DNA from 3 places in the Achromobacter sp. RW408 genome. Region 3 is predicted to be linked to each of the others. Evidence: predicted binding sites of a transcription regulator. Region 3 holds the regulator's gene; each other region holds the start of a gene.
The links. The regulator HrcA, encoded in region 3, represses chaperone genes, less so after heat shock. The targets are predictions, from matches to a motif close to TTAGCACTCNNNNNNNNNGAGTGCTAA.

Region 1 (7,273 bases), on a different contig from region 3:
GGTTAACATTCGGCGACGGATCGTCGTACCGTGGATATACCCTAATCCCGCCCGAATTTTGTTCAGCCTCAGACCCGGAGACCGCTGCCATGCCCGCCGCCCTGGAACTCATTTCCCAGCATCGCTGTTTTGGCGGTTCGCAGCGCTATTACCGCCATGAGTCGGCCGAGATCGGCCTGCCGATGCGTTTTTCCGTGTTCGTCCCGCCCCAGGCCGAGCAGGGGCCGGTGCCGGTGCTGTTCTACCTGGCCGGCCTGACCTGCACCGAGGAAACCTTCATGATCAAGGCCGGCGCGCAGCGCCTGGCCGCCGAGCTGGGCGTGATGCTGGTGGCGCCCGATACCAGCCCGCGGGGCGCCAACGTGCCCGGCGAGGACGAAAGCTGGGACCTGGGCACCGGCGCCGGCTTCTATCTGGACGCCACCACCGGCCCCTGGCGCGCCCATTACCGCATGGACAGCTACGTGACGCGTGAATTGCACGCCATCGTCACCAGCGCGCTGCCCGGCGACGCCGCGCGCGTCGGCATCTTCGGGCACTCGATGGGCGGCCATGGCGCCCTGGTGCTGGCGCTGCGCAACCCTGGCCAGTTCCGTTCGGTCTCGGCCTTTGCCCCGATCGCGGCGCCCAGCCTGTGCCCCTGGGGCAAGAAGGCGTTCGGCGCCTACCTGGGCGAAAATCCCGACGACTGGGCCGCCTACGATGCCTCGGCGCTGATGCGCGGCTTGCGCCAGCCGTTTCCCGCGGGCATCCTGATCGATCAGGGCACGGCCGACCAGTTCCTGGCCGAGCAGTTGTATCCCGAGGTATTCGAGGCCGCCTGCGCCACCGCCGGCCAGCCGCTGGAACTGCGCCGCCAGGAAGGTTACGACCACGGCTATTACTTCATCTCCACGTTCATCGAGGATCACATCCGGTTTCACGTCGAGCGGCTTGGAAAACCGGCGGCCTGACGCCCCGCTTCTATACTGGGCGGCCTGCCGAGACAGGCCCGGGGCGCCCGGCATCCGACGCCCGGCCGCGGCGCTCTATGCATAGGATCGCCTGATTTGATCAACGGAATCGCTCCCTTCGTCTGGATCCTGCTGGCCGCGGTGGTCCTTTTCCTGCCGGGCATGGCGATGCTGCTGGGCCGGGGCGGTCCGCGCGATGAGCGCGGCCGGCGCGCCTTCCAGTTCCGGCCCGTGCGCCGCCTGTTTGGCCTGATGCTGCTGTTGCTGGGTGGCGTCTCGGGGCTGCTGGCCCTGTCGCTGGTGCAGTTCTTCCGCCTGACCACCGACGAGCCGGTGGCGCGCATCGAGGTGCGCCAGCAGGCCGAGGGCCAGTTCCAGGTCAGCGCCACCGCGCCGGGCGTGGGCGCCAAGCGGTATGTGCTCTATGGCGACCAGTGGCAGATCGACGCCCGCGTGGTGCGCTGGAAACTGCCGGCGCTGATGGCTGGCCTGCCGCCGTTGTATCGCCTGGAACGCCTGTCCGGCCGATATAGCGATGCGGCGCGCGAGGCCTCGGCCACCCGCTCGGTCCACGCCCTGGACGACTGGCCTGCGCCGGACCTGGGTTCGCTCAAGCAGAGCTTCCCGAACTGGTTTCCCTTCGTCGATGTCCAATTCGGCAGCGCGGCCTACATGCCGTTGTTCGACGGCGCCACCTACCAGGTCTACATGGATCCGCGCGGCGCCTTGTTCGTGCGGCCGGACGGCGAGGCCACCGCCGCCGGCTTGAAGCGCCTGGGCTGGTAGGCGTCCGGCCCGCCGGTCGCGACGCGCGCCCCGGCCCCCATGACACAAAGCCGGCCGCCGCCGGGGGCAAGACAGGCAAATTAAAATTGGGGACGCCCTATAAAAGGGAAACTTTGACGCGCCGCAATAGTCGAATTAGCACTCCCTTTACTAGAGTGCTAACATCGAATCCATGTCTTTACCCCTTTGCATTCCGGAGACCGCCGCAATGAAGCAACCCAGTACCTCGTTGGCCACGTCCGGCAACGCCCTGGCGTTGGCCATCGCCAATCCGGGCGCACTCGGCACGATCGATGCCTACATCTCGGCCGTGAACCGCCTGCCGGTCCTGTCGGCCGAACGCGAAACCGAACTCGGCCGTCGCCTGCGCGACAGCGAAGACCTGGGCGCCGCGCGCGAGCTGGTGCTGTCGCACCTGCGCCTGGTGGTGTCGGTGGCGCGCCAGTACCTGGGTTATGGCTTGCCCCACGCCGACCTGATCCAGGAAGGCAATGTCGGCCTGATGAAGGCCGTCAAGCGTTTCGACCCCGAGCGCGGCGTGCGCCTGGTGTCGTTCGCCGTGCACTGGATCAAGGCCGAGATCCACGAATACATCATCCGCAACTGGCGCCTGGTAAAGGTGGCCACCACCAAGGCCCAGCGCAAGCTGTTCTTCAACCTGCGCAGCATGCGTCCGGACGGACAGACGCTGGATCCCGAGCAGGTCGATCACATCGCCCGCGAACTGAACGTGCGCCGCGAAGACGTCAGCGAAATGGAAGTGCGCCTGTCGGGCCGCGACATGTCGCTCGAGAACCAGGACGACGATGACGACAGCTACGCGCCCATCGCCTACCTGTCCGACGAGGGCCGCCAGGAGCCGACCCGCGTGCTGGAACGCGCCGCCCGCGACCAGTTGCAGAGCTCGGGGCTGTCCAGCGCGCTGGAAGCGCTGGATCCGCGTTCGCGTCGCATCGTCGAAGCCCGCTGGCTGCAGGACGACGGCGGCGCCACGTTGCACGAACTGGCGCAGGAATTCGGCGTGTCGGCCGAACGCATCCGCCAGATCGAGGCCGCGGCGTTGAAGAAGATGCGCGGCAACCTGGCTGCCTGATTGCTGACTGCTTCCCCGCCGTACCCATGCAGAGGGCCGCGATTCGCGGCCCTTTTGCTTTGCGCCGACGGCCGTGCGCGCCGGCGGGAGGGGGACGCCGCGGCGATGGTCGCGGCGCACCAATAAATTGATACAAATTCGCTGCGAAATAACGGGCGATTTCAGAAACTTAATGAAGCTCGCCCCGCCTAACTTCACGTAGACCGCGAACTTTGGTTGGCAGTCTTGTCATCCGTCTCGGCTTCTCCTCTTTCCCCTCCCCTATGAGACGGATGCTTGCGGGGCACCACGCATATGGTGCCCCGTTTTTTATTGCGCGCGCCAAACGCGTGACGTAGCAGGCGGCCGCGCTGCCAAAGCGTTGTGGGGTTGTCAGGCCGCCGGCTCTCAGGCCGCCCGCGCGCTGTCCGGACCGGGCTGGGCGCCCGTGTGCCACAGCGCGTCCTGCACGCGCCGCACGCCGGTGGCCATGGAGCCGTCCTGGTAGAGCTTGATCCAGCGGTAGCCGGGCGCGAGGTTGTCGACCACGTGCTTGCCATCGCGGATGCTGAACTGGAAGCAGGTGGAAGGCGTGGCCAGCATGCGCAGGTTGTGGCGGCGGCGGTCGAACTCGTGATGCACGTGGCCCCACAGCAGTACCCGCACCTGCGGCCAGCGCGTCAGCAACTTGAACAGCGCCTGGGGATTGTCGATCATCATCGAGTCGTGCCAGTGGCTGTCGATCTGCATCGGGTTGTGGTGCATGGCCAGCAGTGTGTGGCGCCCGGGCGCTTCGGCCAGCGCGGCCTCCAGCAGATCCAGTTGGCTGTCGGGCAGGTGGCCGGCGTTCGAGCCCGGCACGGTGGTGTCCAGCGAGATCACGCGCCATGCGCCGACGTCGGTCACCGGCGTCGACCATTCGGGCAGTTCCTGGCGCAGCGCGGATGGCAGGTCGTGGTTGCCGGGCAGGCAACGGATGCGGGCGCCGTCCAGCGCCGGGGCGGCGCCAAGCATGGCGGCCAGGCGTCGATAGGCGGCGGGCTCGCCGTCCTGGGACAAATCGCCGGTGGCCAGCAGCAGGTCGGGGCGTTTGCCGTCGGCCTCGATCTGCCGCAGCACGGCGCGCAGGCTGGCGTCGGTATTGACGCCAAGCATCACGGTTTCCGGCTCGCCGAAAAGATGGCAATCCGTCAATTGGACCAGCATGGCGGGCGCGTCATTGCGCCGTGCCAGGGAGTGGACGCGTACCAAGTACGGCTCCTGCGAAGTTTCTGCACGGCCCCTACCTTACCGAAAAAACACGCCCGGGCGCGTATCGCCCGCGCCGGCCAGGGTAACGAAACGTGCGGCCGAACGATCTGTTCGCCGGAATCGACAGGAAAACCCGCTATTCTTGTGAAACTTCTCACAAGCTTCACGATCGGAACGCGGCGCTATCCATGGATGTAGGTTTTCTCGTATTCGGCCTGGCCGGGCTGTTGACCCTGGTGTGCTTCATGCCGCCGCTGGCCGGGCGCCTCAAGCTGCCCTATTCGGTGCTGCTGGCAATCGTCGGCTGCCTGCTGGGCATCATCGTGCACGTCCATGGCTGGGCGCCGAGCTGGATCGGCGACTTCCTGGATTCGCTGGAACGCTTCGAGATTTCCTCCGAGACTTTCCTGATGGTGTTCCTGCCGGTGCTGCTGTTCGAGACTGCCCTGTCGATGAACGTGCGGCGCCTGATGGACGATATCGGCCCGATCCTGATGATGGCGATCGTGGCGGTGGTGGTGTGTACCGTGGTGGTGGGCGTGACGCTGGACGCGATCTCGCCCTATGGCCTGGTGGTGTGCCTGCTGCTGGGGGCCATCGTGGCGACCACCGATCCGGTGGCGGTGGTGGGCATCTTCCGCGAAGTGGGCGCGCCCAAGCGCCTGACCACGCTGGTGGAAGGCGAAAGCCTGTTCAACGACGCCGCGTCCATTGCCTTGTACTCGGTGCTGCTGGCCGTGCTGGGCGGGCACGGCGAGCTGACCGCCAGCGGCATCTTCAATGACTTCATCGTGCACTTCATCGGTGGCGGCATCGCCGGTTTCGCCATGGGGCGCCTGGCCTGTTTCCTGTTTGCCTGGCTGCGCGGCTTTCCCACGGCCGAGATCACGCTGACGCTGACGCTGGCCTACCTGTCCTTCTTCATCTCCGAACATTACCTGAACGTGTCGGGCGTGGTCGCCACGGTGATCGCCGGCCTGGTGGTGGGGTCGACCGGCCGCACCCGCATGTCGCCGACGACCTTCGAATACCTGTCGAGCGCGTGGGAACAATTCGGCTTCTGGGCCAATTCCCTCATCTTCCTGTTCGCCGCCATGCTGATTCCCAAGCTGATGGCGGCGGCCGACTGGCAGGAACTGGTGCTGGTGGCGGTGGTGTTCGTGGCGACGCTGGTGGCGCGGGCCATCGTGGTGTTCGGCCTGCTGCCGTTGCTGGGGCTGACCAAACTGGGCACCAAGGTCAGCAATCCCTATAAGGTGGTGATGCTGTGGGGCGGACTGCGCGGCGCGGTGTCGCTGGCCCTGGCCCTGGCCGTGACCGAGCAGACCGGCGTGCCCGAGGAGGCGCGCCAGTTCATCGCCGTGGCCACCACCGGTTTCGTGCTGTTGACGCTGTTCGTCAACGGCATCAGCCTGCGGCCGCTGATCCGCATGCTGGGACTGAACCAGCTGTCGCCGGTCGAGCGCACCATCCGCAACCAGGCGCTGGCGGTGGCGTTGGAGGACCTGCAGGGCAAGACCGACGAGGTTGCCAAGACCGAGCATATCGGCACGGAAGTGCGCGACCGCATCCGCGCCGTGTTCGACGCCAGCCTGACCAGCGTGCACGACGGCCAGGTCAGCCAGATGAGCGACGAGCAGCGGGTGGCGGTGGGCCTGGCGATCGTGGCGCAGCGCGAGGAGGAAATGTTCTTCGACATCCTCAAGGCGCAGATCGTCGACTGGCGCATGGCCGAAACGCTGCTGGCGCGGGCCGAACGGCTGGAGGACGCGATCCGCATGGGCGGGGTGCCGGGCTTCGAGCGCGCCATCATCGCCGACGTGCGCTATTCCACCGGTTTCCGGCTGGCCCTGCGGCTGCACTACCTGTTCGGCTTCCAGGGCTGGCTGGCGCGCGAGCTGGGCCAGCGTTTCGCCAATCTCATGAGCAAGCGGTCGGTGGCGCAGCGGCTGATCATGTTCGCGCGCGAGCAGATCACGCCGCTGCTGGGCGAGACCGCCACGCAGCGCATCGTGGCGCTGCACCAGCGCCGCCTGGACCTGATAGAGAACGCCATGCAGGCGCTGAACCTGCAATACCCGTCGTACGCGCAATGGCTGCAGGAAAGCTATCTGGGCCGGGTGGCGCGCGAACTGGAACGGATCCGCTATCGCGACATGCTGGAGCAGTTCCTGATCAGCGGCGAGGTCTATGCCGACCTGATGGCGCAATTGAAGAGCCGCTGGGCGCACATCGATACGCACCCGCCGCTGGACATCGAAATGAGCGCGGCCGACCTGATCAAGCGCGTGCCGTTGTTCGAGGGGCTGTCGGCCGATTCGCTGCGCGCGATCAGCAAGCTGCTCAAGCCGCGCCTGTCGCTGCCCGACCAGCGGGTGCTGACCAAGGGCCGGCATGGCGAGGAGATGTGCTTCGTGGCGTCGGGGGCGGTGGCGGTGCACCTGCCGGACAACACCATGATCGAACTGGGCAGCGGCGAGTTCTTCGGCGAACTTGGCCTGCTGGGTGAGCAGCAGATCGCGCCCGAGGTGACGTCACTGGGCTACAGCAAGCTGCTGATGCTGTCGTCGCGCGATTTCCATGCCCTGCTGGCGCGTGACGAGCACCTGCGCGAACGCATCCAGGTGGTGGCCAAGCAGCGCCTGCGCGCCATCGAGGTCTGGAAGCAGTTCTCGCAGGCCAACGCGACGGCGGCTCCCGCGCCCGCGCAGGCGCCCGTGCCTTCGCCGGCCCAGGCTGCGGCGGCGGCCGAAGCTGCCGGGGTGGCTGCCGGCGACGAACTCGACGCGCGCGCGGTGCAGGCGCTGCGGGCGGCCGAGCCGGGCGCGCCGGCCGCGCCCACGGCTACGCCGGTGGCGCCGCAACAGGTGGAGACGCGCCGGGTCGAAAACCCGCCGGTCGAAACGGATGAAATCCAGGCGCGTGAATCGGGCGCGGCGCCGGGCGGCGCCAGCGCCTGACCCCCAGCCCGCGTCGCCGGCTCAGATCTCGCCGGCGGCGCGGCGCTGCATGATGTCTTCGATGATCACCAGCGCGGCTTCCAACGTGAATTCGCCCTCCGCCACGCGGCGGACCACCGTGTCGACGTCGGCCGCGGCAATTTCCATCACTTCTCCGTCACGGTTGGCGGGCCTGGCGTCGGCCGCCAGCACACAGGTGCTGGTGAGCACGTCCTCGACCTGGTAGCCCTCGGGCAGGTGGCGATGGATGC
Region 2 (7,273 bases), on a different contig from region 3:
CTTGGCTTGACCCAGCTCGGCCAGGGTGGCCTTTTCCAGCGACATGCCGGTTTCTTCGGAGATCACCGTGCCGCCCGTCAGGATGGCGATGTCTTCCAGCATGGCCTTGCGGCGGTCGCCGAAGCCAGGCGCCTTGACGGCGGTGGTCTTCAGGATGCCACGGATGTTGTTGACCACCAGGGTCGCCAGGGCTTCGCCCTCGACGTCTTCGGCGATGATCAGCAGCGGACGGCTCGACTTGGCGACTTGTTCCAGCACCGGCAGCAGGTCACGGATGTTGCTGATCTTCTTGTCGAAGATCAGGACGAACGGATCTTCCAGCGCGGCGACTTGCTTTTCCGGGCTGTTGATGAAGTAGGGCGACAGGTAGCCGCGGTCGAATTGCATGCCTTCGACGACGTCCAGCTCGTTTTCCAGCGACTTGCCGTCTTCGACGGTGATGACGCCTTCCTTGCCGACCTTGTCCATCGCGTCAGCGATGATCTGGCCGATCGAGGAATCGCTGTTGGCCGAGATCGAGCCGACCTGGGCGATTTCCTTGCTGGTCGTGACCGGCTTGGATTGCTTCTTCAGTTCGGCGACGGCGGCGGCGACAGCCTTGTCGATGCCGCGCTTCAGGTCGATCGGGTTGAAACCGGCGGCAACGTACTTCAGGCCTTCCTGAACGATGGCCTGGGCCAGCACGGTGGCGGTGGTGGTGCCGTCACCGGCGTTGTCGGAGGTCTTGGAGGCGACGTCCTTGACCAGCTGGGCGCCGATGTTCTCGAACTTGTCCTTCAGTTCGATTTCCTTGGCGACGGAGACGCCGTCCTTGGTCACGGTCGGGGCGCCGAACGAGCGCTCCAGCACGACGTTGCGACCCTTGGGGCCCAGGGTGGTCTTGACGGCGTTGGCGAGGACATTCACGCCACGGACGATGCGCACGCGGGCGTCGTCACCGAACAGTACTTGCTTGGCAGCCATTTGTTAGCTTCCTTCGAAAATTCGTTTGAGGCAGGGTTTACTGGACCACGGCGAGGATTTCGTCCTCGCGGATGACGAGCAGCTCTTCGCCATCGACCTTGACGGCCTGGCCGGCGTACTTGCCGAACAGAACCTTGTCGCCAGCCTTCAGGTCGACCGGCAGGATCTTGCCGTCTTCGGTCTTCTTGCCGGGGCCGACGGCCACGACTTCACCCTGGTCGGGCTTTTCAGCGGCGCTGTCGGGGATGACGATGCCCGACGCAGTCTTGCGCTCGTTTTCGAGGCGTTTGACGATCACGCGATCGCCCAGGGGACGCAAGGCCATGAGGAACTCCTGTTACTAAAGAAGAAAGTGAATGATCGGTTGGGCCCGGGAGGACTGTTAGCACTCACCGGAGTCGAGTGCTAATTATAGGGATGATGTTCCGGGGTTCAAGGGGGAGAGCGGTGGCTGTTACATATGGGGCGGGCGGCAATGCGCCTTGTGGTGCGTCCCTTTTTTTGGCGGATTGAGCTGAAGGGTCCGGGGGGCGAGAGTCTGCGCAAGAAGTTCTCTCACGCCCAAGGAGCCAATACATGCCCGCCAGCCTGCGCGCAATTCAATCGGATATCACGAAGCTTCGCGTGGACGCCATCGTCAACGCCGCGAATTCCTCATTGCTTGGGGCGGAGAGTGTCGAATTTCGTTCGACTTGAGATTCGGTTCACTGAAGTTGGCACGTGGACGAGTGTAGGTTGAGGCGGCGTGTGGATTGAAAGCCCGTTCATTGGCAGGCCGTGCCTTGATCAATAGGGTATATATCCACTGAAGAGAGACTTGCTAGCATGTGTTGTGCTGTACGAAAGACATCATCGACATACAACTTGAGAAGATAGGATCATGACCCAGCCGCATTCAAGACGCCCACCCGCTTACGTACTGAAGACACGGTATACACCTGCGATGAAGCTTCTCTTTACGTTGGGCCTCGCAATGCTGGGGACCTACGCCCAAGCCGCCAGTTTTGATTGCAACAAGGCCGCGAGCACGACGGAAAAGTTGATCTGTAGCGATGCCGAGACCTCCGCGCTGGATGGCAAATTGCAGGGGGCCTATAAGGCAGCACTAGCCGCAACCGATGCCTATGGCAAGAAAGCGTTGGCTGAAGAACAGCGCAACTGGATCAAATACGCGCGTGGCATTTGTCAAGACAGCGCCTGCCTGCGGCAAGCATACACAAGCCGCATCGCCCTGCTGGCGCGTAATGAGAAACGTATTGCCAATGGCGAGGTGTACTCGGACTGCAAGCTGCCGGGCAACCAAACCGCCAGTGGCGAATGCGTCAATGTTGTGCCGATTCGTGATCCCAACTCCCGCGTGGAATCGTTCAACCAATCGCTGGAGCAGCAGAAGCAAAACGGCCGAATCATCGGTTGTAGCCGGCTGATTGATCTGCCGGTTGGCGTCGCCGGAAGTAATCACAGTTTTGGCGGTTCCTGCGTATTGCAGGAAGGCACGCAGCGCAAGGACGTGAGGATCTGCAACGACGATATGTTCGGTCATTTCCAAGTAGAGCCGTCCACGCCCCAGGATGCCTCGGACAAGCGCCTGGTCGACTTTACCTACGCGCAATGCTATGGCGGTTGATGGTAAGCGCCTGCTGCTTTTCACCGGGCGACCTTCTTCACTATGAGCGCATATTGAACCGGCCGCAGGCATGAGGCGATCGGGGCGCGGCCTTCAGTGTGCGAACACGGCCCGCTTTCGGGCCGCCGCAAGCCGCGAGCGCGTGTCCGATCGCGCTTCATATCCCGAGACCGACATGACATCGCAACCGCAACGCTTCCTGGATCATCTTGCCGCACACGGCTGGACCTTGCGGCGGACCACGTCCGAGCCGACGCCGGCGGCCGCGCCGCCGGGCGACCGGCACGGCTATGGCGCTTTCCTGGCGACGTTCACCGAATTGCACAACGCGGACCAGACACGCTGGTTCCTGAGCGCGGCCGACCACGACGGCACGGCGGACAGCGCCTTTGCCTGGCACACGCTGCGCGACATCAGCCTGGAGGCCGCGCTGGACGAGGCCGGCCGGCAGGCGGTCCTGGACTTCTGGCGGCGGCACACGCTGATCTACATGAGCGTTGCCGGTGAATACGAATTCCTGGCGATAGAGGGAGATTCGGGCCGCATCGTGCACGGCATCGAGCCGGAATTCGAGGACACCCGCGAGGTCGCCCCGAGCCTGGCGGCCCTGTTCGAAGACATGATGGCGGGCCGCGCCGCGGCCGCGCTGCTGGCCTAACGTCGTCCGCAACCCTTGGGCCGCGCGAAGGCGCCGCGACGGCGTCGAAGCGCTTGCTGTCGGCCTCATGCCTTCTCAAAAATCGTAGCGCAGCGTCACGCCGGCGAATCGTGGCGAACCGTAATGTCCATAACTGCCACCGATGCCCTGGTAGTAGGCCTTGTCGAACAGGTTGTTGATGTTCAACGTCGCGGCCAGCTTCTTGTTGAACTGGTAGCGTGCCATCAGGTTGACCACCGTGTACGCGTCCTGCTTGACCGTGCTGTCATAACGGCTGAAGTACAACGAGGTCTTCGACGTCCAGTCGACGCCGCCGCCCACCGTCAGCCTGTTCCACGCCCCACCCAGCCGGTACGTGGTCCACAGGCGCAGCGTGTCGACCGGCTGCTGGGTCAGCAACTGCGCGCCTTGCGCGTCTTCGGTTTTGGCATGGCTGAATCCCGCATGCAGGTTCCAACCCGGCAGGATTTCGCCGGCCACTTCCAGGTCGATGCCGGTGGTTCTCGCGCCTTTGGCCGCGCGGTAAGCCGCGTTGTCCGTGCCCGGCACCGTATAGCCCGCGTCCAGTTCGGCGACGTTGTCTTTCTGGGACCGGTAGATCGCCACGCTGGTGTTCAGGCGACGGTTCAGGAATTCCCCTTTCCAGCCCATCTCGTAGTTCTTGCCCACGATGGGGTCGAGCACGTTGCCATTGCGGTCCTGGGACGATTGCGGCTGGAAGATGTCGGTGTAGCTGGCATAGACCGATTGCTCGGGCGTCAGGTCGTAGACAATGCCCGCGTAAGGGGTGATTTCGCCGCGCGCGCGCAGGGTGTAGGTTTGCAGGAAGCTGTCGGCCGGGCTTTCATAGTAATAGTCGTAGTGGTAGTCGGACCGTCGGGCGCCCAGGATCAGGTGCACGTCATTGACCGGGTTCAGACGCAGCGCCGCATAGCTGCCATTCTGGCGTGACTTCACATTGAAGATCTCGCCCACGGTTCCGGTGTTGCCCGGCCGCGCCATGTTGTTGCCCCAGGTGCTGAAATCGACCGTGGACACGCCTACGTCCCAGCCTTTGTGCTTGTTCTCGTAGTGCTGGAAATTGAAGCCCGCAATGAAATCATGCGTCCGGCCGCCCAGATCGAACGGGCCCTGGATCGTCACGTCCACGCCGGTCTGGGTTTGCGTCGCGCCAGCCCGGTAGGCCAGCATGCCCGCGCGGCCCGTGGCCTGGTCCAGGAAGGAGCGGCCCGAACCCACCCGATACGAGCCGTTCAGGTTGGAGCGTTCCACGTCCATGTGGTTGGCGGCGACCTTGAATTGCCAGTCATGCGCCAATGCCTGCTCGAAGTTCAGCGTGTAGTTGGTGGTCTTGAATTCGTCGTACATCCAGCGCGCGCCCGAGCTGGTCGAGCGCGTGAAGTCCGTCCGCTGGCCGTTGGTGTAGAGCAAGGGCACACCTGGCGCGCCCGTCGCCTTGTAGCGTTGGTGGTCGATGCCGAACCGCAGCAGCGTGGTGTCCGTCAGGTCGACTTCGACCACGCCGTACAACACGTCCTTGTCCTGCGTGTAGGCGTCCATGAACGTGTGGTTGTCCTGCTTGGCGACCACCATCCGGCCGCGCAGCGTTCCGTTGCTGCTCAGAGGGCCGGAGATATCGGCTTCAGCGCGATAAAGATCCCAAGAGCCTGCTCCCACCTGCGCGTAGGCCTGGAACTCGTGCGTGGGGCGCTTGCGGATCAGGTTGACGGTGCCGCTGGGGCTGCCGGCTCCCGTCATCAGGCCGGTGGCGCCGCGCACCACTTCCACGCGGTCATACAACGCCATGTCGAGCAAGGTGCTCGGCATGGTGCGTGACTGGTTCACCTGCGTGGTGGTCACGCCGTCCAGTTGATAGGTATCCATGGCGCTGCCGCGCGAATAGATGTTGAAGCGTTCGCCGCCATCCTGCGACATGGTGATGCCCGGCGTCTGGTGCAGCACGTCGGTCATGCTGTTGAGCTGCTGATCCTCGATCTGCTGCCGGGTGATGACGCTGATCGATTGCGGCGTTTCCCTGATCGACAGGTTCATCTTCGTCGCGGTGTTGCTGACGGGCACCGTGTAGCTGCCCGTGCCTTCGCTGACGGGCGCGTCGAAGCTGCCGAACACGGCGACCGGTTCCAGGACTGCGGCTGCGTTCGCATCAGCGCTTTCGGCGCGCAGGGTGTACGCGTTGTCGCTTTGCCGGACAGCCCGCAGCCCGGACCCGATGAGCAGCGCCTGGAAGGCTGCCTGCACCGTGTAGCGGCCCTGCAGGCCAGCCGTGGCCTTGCCTTGCGTGAGCGTGCCCGGCGCGGTCAGGAACACGCCGGCGTCCGCGGCCAGCTGGTTGAGGGCGGCGGTCAAGGGGCCGGCCGGGATGGCATAGTCGCGTGTGTCGTTGGCCTGGGCTTGCGCCGTCGGTGCCCACGCCGCCGCGCCGCCGGTCAGGCCGGCAACGGCCAGGTGCAGGGTAAGCGCGAAGGGCCGGATGGCAAAACGCGGGGCGGTATCGGGCGCGCGGTCGGCGCGCAGGCGGGTACGGCGAAACATGAGATGAAAGTCCCTCAAGGCGTGGTGGTGAGCAGCGAGAGGGAAACCGTCGGCGGGTAGGCCTGATCTTCTCTCATTCCGTAAATCGGATGAGATTCAAAAACCCGAACTGGTTCTCGGAAAAATTTCTTGTCAGCGCGCGACGATCGATGTCCACCATGGCAGTGGCCGTTGCACGCGCACGGGCAGATTGCGTTCCAGCAAGTCCAGCGCGCGGTCGGGGTCGTCGGCGGGGAATACGCCCATGACGAGCATGTCGGCGACTTCCGGCGCCACGCCCAGATAGCCTTTGCGGTAACGTCCCAGCTCATTGACGAGCGTTTTCAAGGGGAGGTTGTCGGCCAGCACGACGCCCCGGCTCCACGCTTGGCGGGCGGGGTCGGCGCGCGCGGTGGACAGGATGCGTTCGGCATTGAAGCGGGCTTGGCCGCCTGCCATGACGTTGACCGTCGCGCCGGCACGGTTGCGCACCGCCACTTCGCCGTCATAGACGTCCAGTTGAACCTGGTCTTGCGCCAGGCGCACGCTGAAACGCGTGCCCAAGGCCTGCATGCGTCCAAAACGGGATTCGACATAGAACGGCCGCCGCGCAGGGTCGGGTGCCGTATCGATCAGGATCTCCCCGGCCAGCAGCGTCAAGCGGCGGGCGGCGTCGCGGTAATCCACATCCATTGCGCTTCTGGCGTTGAGCCAGATTCTGGATCCGTCTGTCAGCAGCAGGTCGCGCCGTTCTCCCGTGCCGGTGGCGTGGTCGGCGGCTAGCGCCAGTGCCTGATCGCGCAGCGGCGTATGGCGCCACCCCTGCCAGCCCAACAAGCTCGTGCCCAGCACGATGGCGCCGCCGCCCAGCAGTCGACGCCGTTTGAGCACGCCTTTGCGAGCCGCGGCGGCGCCCGCCAGCGCCGCTTCGCCTCCACCCACGCGCAGCGGCTCGAACCGCTGGCTGACGGCTTCGACGTGATGCCATGCCGTGGCGTGCTCGGTTCGCTCGCGCAGCCAGGCCTGCCACGCCTTCCTGTCCTGCTCGGTGACGCGATCCGCGCGCAACAGGGCAAACCAGTCGGCGGCCTGTTGCAGGCTGTCGAAATCGGCCGCCTGCAAGCGGCCTGGCGAGGGCGCGGCCCCATTGCCGGGAGGCGGATTTGGCAACGGCGGCGCCATGCTCCTATCTGCCCAGCCCGGCATCGATCAAGGCGCATTGCAGCATGCCCTGGGCGATGTATTTCTGGACCATGCGTTCCGACACGCCGAGGTCCCGGGCGATGTCGCGGTAGGGCACGCCGTCCACCTGCGCCAGGATGAAGGCGGTGGCGGCCTTGTGCGGCAAGCGGCTCAGCATCGTGCCGATTTCCATCAGCGTTTCGATGACCAACGCGCGTTGCTCTGGCGACGGTTCGAACGATTCAGGGCGCGTGGCCAGTGTGTCCAGCCAGGCTTGTTCGACCTCGCGGCGGCGCCAGAAGTCCGCGCAC
Region 3 (7,273 bases):
ATGTGCAGGGTGCGCAGCATGTCGGGGCGCTTACTACTCTACGTTGTCGGTGGCCTGCGGCATCAGGTTCCAGTGCAGCTTGCGGCGCAGGGTGGAAAAGAAGCTGTAGCCTTCCGGATGCACGAAGCGGATGGTGTAGGGCGCGCGCTGCACCACGATGCGGTCGCCGGGCTGCAGGTCGGACCAGGTCTGCATGTCGAAATGCACGCTGGCCCCGACTTCGACGCGGCCCATGGCGGTGAGCGTCATGTTCAGCACGCCGCTGTCGGGAATGACGATGGGACGGTTGGACAGGGTCTGCGGCGCCACCGGCACCAGCACCATGGCGTTCATGCCGGGGTGCAGGATCGGGCCGTTGGCCGACAGCGCATAGGCGGTCGAGCCGGTGGGCGTGGCGATGATCAGGCCGTCGGCGCGTTGCGTGTACATGAAGGCGCCGTCGAGTTCGACGCGCACCTCGATCATGCCGCCGCGCCCGGCGCGGTTCAGCACCACGTCGTTCAGGGCCGAGGCCGCGTACATCTGCTGGTCGCCGCGCCAGGCGCTGCCTTCGAGCAGCATGCGCTCTTCGATCTGGAAGTTGCCCTCCAGCACGCGCGTCAGCGCGCCGTGCGCGTCCTGCACGGGAATGTCGGTGATGAAACCCAGGTGGCCGTGGTTGATGCCGACCACCGGCACGCCGTAGGGCGCGAGGTGGCGCGCGGCGCCCAGCACCGTGCCGTCGCCGCCCATGACCACCGCCAGCGACGCATCCTTGCCGATCTCTTCGTAAGTGGCGACCGGGTATTCCGTGAGGCCGGTGTTGCGGGCCGTGTCGGCATCGACGAGCACCTGCCGCCCGGCCTGCGTGAGCGCGTGCGCGAGCGCCCTTAGCGGAGTGGCCAGGCCGGTGTCCTGGTATCTGCCGATCAGCGCGACGGTAGGAAAGTGCATGGTGGCGAGGCGAATCAGAAAAACGAAATCGGTCCGGAATCGGGCCTGTTAGCCGATTATATGGGGCCGCATATCGGCTTGCGGGACAAAAATCGCCTTAATTGGAAAAGATTCCCTAAAATACCCGCTATGGATGACCGCGCACGCGCATTACTGAAAGCGTTGATCGAACGCTACATCGCCGATGGGCAACCAGTCGGCTCGCGGACGCTATCGAAGGTTTTCGATCTGTCGCCCGCGACCATCCGCAACGTCATGGCGGACCTGGAAGAACTGGGCCTGATCCACAGTCCGCACACGTCCGCGGGGCGCATTCCCACGCCCCGTGGCTACCGCATGTTCGTCGATTCGCTGCTGGCGGTGCAGTCCTACCAGCTCGAACCCCACAACATGGGCGACATGCTGGCGGCGGCCGAGCCCACCCGCGCGGTCAACGCCGCCGCGGCGCTGCTGTCGAACCTGACCCAGTTCGCCGGCGTGGTGCTGACTCCCAAGCGGGCCCAGGTCTTTCGCCAGATCGAATTCATCCGCCTGTCCGACAAGCGCGTGCTGCTGATCATCGTCACGCCCGACGGCGACGTGCAGAACCGCATCCTGTTCGTGCAGCGCGACTACGCCGAGGCCGAACTGCTGGAGGCGGGCAATTTCTTCAACGTCCATTTCGCCGGCAAGTCCTTCGACGCGGTGCGGCGCACCCTCTCGACCGAACTGGCGCAGTTGCGCGAAGACATCTCCCGGCTGATGCAGGCGGCGGTCGAGGCCAGCGCCGAAGCGGCCGAGGATGGCGACGCCGTGGTCATCTCGGGCGAGCGCAAGCTGCTCGACGTCACCGACATCGCGTCCGACATGGACCGCCTGCGCAAGATGTTCTCGCTGTTCGAGAAAAAGACCGACCTGCTGCAGCTGCTCGACGTGTCGAGCCGGGCGCAGGGGGTGCAGATCTACATCGGCGGCGATTCCCAGCTGGTGCCGATGGAAGAGGTCTCGGTCATCACCGCGCCCTACGGCGTGGACGGCAAGGTGGTCGGCACGCTCGGCGTGATCGGCCCGACCCGCATGGCCTACGAGCGCGTCATCCCGATCGTGGACATCACGGCGCGCCTGCTGTCCAACGCCCTCAGCCACAACCAGTAGTCCCACCCGAACCGACATCCTCCTGGCGGAGGAAGGGGAGTTTTTGTGTTTCTTCGCCTGTTCAAGTATCTCTGGCCTGAACGCTACCTGCCCGAAGCCGAGCAGGAAGACCCCTTCAACGAAGATCCGCCGCCGCGGGTCGAAGGCAAGGTCGGCGTGCTGCTGGTGAACCTTGGCACGCCGGACACCCCTGGCAAGAAGGACATCCGCAAGTACCTGGGCGAATTCCTGTCGGATCCCCGCGTGATCGAAATCCCGCGCTATCTCTGGAAGCCGATCCTGCACGGCCTGGTGCTGACGCTGCGTCCCAAGAAACTGGAGCCGCGCTATGCCGGCGTCTGGCTCAAGGACGGCTCGCCGCTGATGGTCTACAGCCGCCGCCAGGCCGAAGGCGTGCAGGCGGCCTTGAGCGCCGCCGGCGTCGAGGCGGTGGTCGAGCTGGGCATGCGCTACGGCAATCCCTCGATCCCCGACGCCATCTCGCGCTTGCGGGCGCAAGGATGCGAACGCATCCTGACCGTGCCGCTGTACCCGCAGTATGCCGCCAGCACCACCGCCACCGTGGTCGATGCCGTCACGCGCCATGCGGCCCGGCTGCGCGACCAGCCGGAAATGCGCTTCATCAAGCGCTTCCACCAGGAACCCCTCTACCTGGATCCGCTGGCCGCCAGCATCGAGGCGCATTGGCGCGAGCACGGCAAGCCGCAGAAACTGGTCATGAGTTTCCACGGATTGCCGCGTTATTCCATCGAGCTGGGCGATCCGTATTACCGCGACTGCATGGAAACCGCGCGGCTGCTGTCGCAGCGCCTCTCGCTGCCGCGCGAGCAGATCGAAGTGACCTTCCAGAGCCGCTTCGGCACCGCCCGCTGGCTCGAGCCCTATACCGAACCCACCCTCAAGGCGCTGGCCGCCTCGGGTGTGACCGAGGTGGATGTGGTGTGTCCGGGATTTGTGGCAGACTGTCTGGAAACCCTGGAAGAGATCAGCCTGGAGTGCCGCGACGCCTTTCTTGGCGCGGGCGGCAGGCAATTCCGTTACATTCCGGCGCTGAACGACGATCCGGCCTGGATCGCAGGGTTGGCCACTCTGGTGGAACGGCACTTGCAGGGGTGGCCCACGCATTCACGGACTTGAAGGAGAGGGCGCATGCACCATGATCCCAAGACGGGCAAGATTGTGAAAAAGGGGAACGTCAGCACCCCGGTGGACGAGGATCAGGTCGAACACGAGCTGGACGAGGCGCTGGCCGAGACCTTCCCCGCAAGCGACCCGATCGCCATCAACCCGGAACCCGACGACGACCCTGCCGTCGACCGGGCCCTGAAAGATACCTTTCCCGCCAGCGACGCGCCGGCCCCGGCCCAGCCGGGCAAGAAATGACCTGTCGTTGACCGGGCCGGACGGGCATTTTGCCCCCTGATCCTGGGCGTCTGGAGGGGCTCCAGGAAAACGGCGGGCTTTTTGCCGTGGATTCCGCCCCGTCCCAAGGGTGGTCCGCGACGGGGAATATTTGCTTTCCCGGGCTTGAAATAGGGGTATTGGCCCCCATTCATGTCTGCGAAAGCCATTCTTTTTGGAGGATTCCCCATGACGGCACCCAACGAGCCTGTAGATCAGACGCCCGGATTCGGCGATGACGCCGATGCGGCCCCCGCCGCCCAGGACGCCGCGCAGGCCGAGCTGAACGAGTTGCGCGCCCAGCTGGACGCGGCCCAGGCTACCGTCAATGAGCAGCAGGACCAGCTTCTGCGCGTGCGCGCCGAAGCCGAGAACGTGCGCCGCCGCGCCCAGGAGGAAGTCTCCAAGGCGCGCAAGTTCGGCATCGAGTCGTTCGCGGAAAGCCTGGTGCCGGTCAAGGACAGCCTGGAGGCCGCGCTGGCCCAGGCCGACCAGACCGTGGACACGCTGCGCGAAGGCGTCGAAGTGACGCTCAAGCAGCTGGCCGCCGCCTTCGAGCGCAACCTGCTCAAGGAAATCGCGCCGGTCCAGGGCGACAAGTTCGATCCGCACCTGCACCAGGCCATTTCGTCGATTCCCGCCGAGCAGCCCGCCAACACGGTGGTGCAACTGCTGCAGAAAGGCTACGTCATCGCCGATCGCACGCTGCGCCCGGCGCTGGTAGTGGTGTCCGCCGGCCAAGGCTGAGCGGGCGGCGCGCCATGACCGATCCCCGTTTCGACCCGGCGCAGGTCTTCGCGGTCTTCGACATGCGGCATGTCGACTCCGCGGGATTCGACGCGGCCGTGGTCCAGGCGCCGGGATCGGACCTGCGCTGCGTGTTCCTGTGGGGCCAGGATTGCTATAACTGCAATCTCTTCAAGCAGGCGGCATTGCTGCACCAGGAAACCCTGCTGGGCCTGGGCCTGACCTGGTTCGAGGCTGACGTCTACGCCGACGAACCCCTGGGCCGTCGCTTTTCCCTGCATGGCGTCCCCACTTTTGTGCTTTACCGGGCCGGAAAGCGGCTCGGCCGCATTACCGGTTGGCCCGGATTGCCCCAGTTCACGGCGGCGATCCGGCGCCTGCAGGAAACCCCGGCGGAAAATTCCAGCCAGGCGTCTTGAAAAACCCTGCGGGCAGCCCCAGTTATGTGGGGACAGGAAATTTCTCTCCAATTTCACAGATTTATCCAAGGTAACCCGACCATGAGCAAAATTATTGGCATCGACCTGGGCACGACCAACAGCTGCGTGGCTGTCATGGACGGCGGTCAGGTCAAGATCATCGAAAACGCCGAAGGCGCCCGCACCACCCCCTCGATCGTCGCTTACATGGACGACGGCGAAACCCTGGTGGGCGCGCCCGCCAAGCGCCAGGCAGTGACCAACCCCAAGAACACCCTGTACGCGGTGAAGCGCCTGATCGGCCGCAAGTTCGAGGAAAAGGCGGTTCAGAAGGACATCAACCTGATGCCCTATGCCATCGTCAAGGCCGACAACGGCGACGCCTGGGTGGAAGTGCGCGGCAAGAAGATGGCGCCTCCCCAAGTGTCGGCCGACGTGCTGCGCAAGATGAAGAAGACCGCCGAGGACTACCTGGGCGAGGAAGTGACCGAGGCCGTCATCACGGTGCCGGCGTACTTCAACGACAGCCAGCGCCAGGCCACCAAGGATGCCGGTCGCATCGCCGGCCTGGAAGTCAAGCGCATCATCAACGAGCCGACCGCGGCCGCGCTGGCCTTCGGCCTGGACAAGACCGAAAAGGGCGACCGCAAGATCGCCGTGTATGACCTGGGCGGCGGCACGTTCGACGTGTCCATCATCGAAATCGCCGACGTCGATGGCGAAAAGCAGTTCGAAGTGCTGTCGACCAACGGCGACACCTTCCTGGGCGGCGAAGACTTCGACCAGCGCATCATCGACTACATCATCGGCGAGTTCAAGAAGGAACAAGGCGTCGATCTGTCCAAGGATGTGCTGGCCCTGCAGCGCCTGAAGGAAGCCGCCGAAAAGGCCAAGATCGAGCTGTCCTCCAGCCAGCAGACCGAGATCAACCTGCCGTACATCACGGCCGACGCCTCGGGTCCGAAGCACCTGAACCTGAAGATCACGCGCGCCAAGCTGGAAGCGCTGGTCGAGGAACTGATCGAACGCACCATCGAGCCCTGCCGCGTGGCCATCAAGGACGCCGGCGTGAAGGTTTCCGACATCGACGACGTGATCCTGGTTGGCGGCATGACCCGCATGCCCAAGGTCCAGGAAAAGGTGAAGGAATTCTTCGGCAAGGATCCGCGCAAGGACGTGAACCCCGACGAAGCCGTCGCCGCTGGCGCCGCCATCCAGGGTTCCGTGCTGTCGGGCGACCGCAAGGACGTGCTGCTGCTGGACGTCACCCCCCTGTCCCTGGGTATTGAAACCCTGGGCGGTGTGATGACCAAGATGATCCAGAAGAACACGACCATCCCGACCCGGTTCTCGCAGACGTTCTCGACCGCCGACGACAACCAGCCGGCCGTGACGATCAAGGTGTTCCAAGGCGAGCGCGAAATCGCCGCGGGCAACAAGGCCCTGGGCGAGTTCAACCTCGAAGGGATCCCGCCGTCGCCGCGTGGCATGCCGCAGATCGAAGTCACGTTCGACATCGACGCCAACGGCATCCTGCACGTGTCGGCCAAGGACAAGGGCACCGGCAAGGAAAACAAGATCACCATCAAGGCCAACTCGGGTCTGTCGGAAGACGAGATCCAGCGCATGGTCAAGGATGCCGAGGCCAATGCCGAGGAAGATCACCGCGTCGCCGAACTGGCCCAGGCCCGCAACCAGGCCGATGCGCTGGTGCACGCCACCCGCAAGTCGCTGACCGAATACGGCGACAAGCTCGAGGCGTCCGAGAAGGAAAGCATCGAAGCGGCCATCAAGGAGCTGGAAGACACGCTGAAGGATGGCGACAAGGCCGCCATCGACGCCAAGGTCGAAGCCCTGTCGACCGCCTCGCAGAAGCTCGGCGAAAAGATGTACGCCGACATGCAGGCGCAGCAAGCGGCCGGCCAGCAGCAGGCCGCCGACAACGCGAAGCCGGTGGACGACAATGTCGTCGACGCCGACTTCAAGGAAGTCAAGCGCGACCAATAATGGCCGGGCGCTGACCTGCCTCTGCCGCCCGGTAGCCGGAGAAATCCGCCTACCGGGCGAACTCATTCTGTAGCACTGAAAAGAAGGCTCTCCCCCGAGCCCACCGATCATGGCAAAACGCGACTATTACGACGTCCTGGGCGTGGCAAAAAATGCCTCGGACGACGAACTCAAGAAGGCCTATCGAAAGCTGGCCATGAAATACCATCCGGACCGCAATCCGGACAGCAAGGAAGCCGAAGAGAAGTTCAAGGAAGCCAAGGAAGCCTACGAGGTCCTGGGTGATGAACAGAAGCGCGCCGCGTACGACCGCTACGGCCACGCGGGCGTCGACCCCAACGCCGCGGGCATGGGCGGCGGCGGCATGGGCGGTGGCTTCGCCGACGCCTTTGGCGACATCTTCGGCGAGATCTTCGGCGGTGGCGGCGGTGGCCGCCGCGGCGGCGGTCCCCAGGTGTACCGCGGCGCCGACTTGAAGTACGCGCTGGAAATCACGCTGGAGCAGGCAGCGGCCGGCTTCGACACCGAGATCCGCGTGCCCAGCTGGGAAAACTGCGACACCTGCCACGGTTCCGGCGCCAAGCCCGGCACCTCGCCCAAGACCTGCCGCACCTGCGGCGGCTCCGGCGCGG

Region 1: a site for HrcA is predicted at 1,875-1,901, ahead of rpoH (RNA polymerase sigma factor RpoH). Genes of this name have one in related genera too.
Region 2: a site for HrcA is predicted at 1,346-1,372, ahead of groES (co-chaperone GroES). Genes of this name have one in related genera too.

The regions. Positions count from the first base shown of each region.
Region 1 is NZ_QHHO01000049.1:1,964,839-1,972,111, forward strand. It holds gene fghA (S-formylglutathione hydrolase) at 90-953, shown strand; gene DK459_RS28485 (hypothetical protein) at 1,050-1,739, shown strand; gene rpoH (RNA polymerase sigma factor RpoH) at 1,948-2,832, shown strand; gene DK459_RS28495 (phosphodiesterase) at 3,220-4,062, opposite strand; gene DK459_RS28500 (cation:proton antiporter) at 4,251-7,022, shown strand; gene DK459_RS28505 (NUDIX domain-containing protein) at 7,044-7,273, opposite strand, start outside.
Region 2 is NZ_QHHO01000040.1:307,108-314,380, forward strand. It holds gene groL (chaperonin GroEL) at 1-963, opposite strand, end outside; gene groES (co-chaperone GroES) at 1,001-1,288, opposite strand; partial or broken gene DK459_RS08990 (O-acetyl-ADP-ribose deacetylase) at 1,540-1,644, shown strand; gene DK459_RS08995 (lysozyme inhibitor LprI family protein) at 1,844-2,590, shown strand; gene DK459_RS09000 (hypothetical protein) at 2,766-3,248, shown strand; gene DK459_RS09005 (TonB-dependent siderophore receptor) at 3,324-5,801, opposite strand; gene DK459_RS09010 (FecR domain-containing protein) at 5,934-6,962, opposite strand; gene DK459_RS09015 (sigma-70 family RNA polymerase sigma factor) at 6,967-7,273, opposite strand, start outside.
Region 3 is NZ_QHHO01000022.1:277,264-284,536, reverse strand. It holds gene recN (DNA repair protein RecN) at 1-20, opposite strand, end outside; gene DK459_RS03530 (NAD kinase) at 34-933, opposite strand; gene hrcA (heat-inducible transcriptional repressor HrcA) at 1,063-2,067, shown strand; gene hemH (ferrochelatase) at 2,113-3,204, shown strand; gene DK459_RS03515 (hypothetical protein) at 3,217-3,450, shown strand; gene grpE (nucleotide exchange factor GrpE) at 3,658-4,215, shown strand; gene DK459_RS03505 (thioredoxin family protein) at 4,230-4,634, shown strand; gene dnaK (molecular chaperone DnaK) at 4,716-6,641, shown strand; gene dnaJ (molecular chaperone DnaJ) at 6,751-7,273, shown strand, end outside.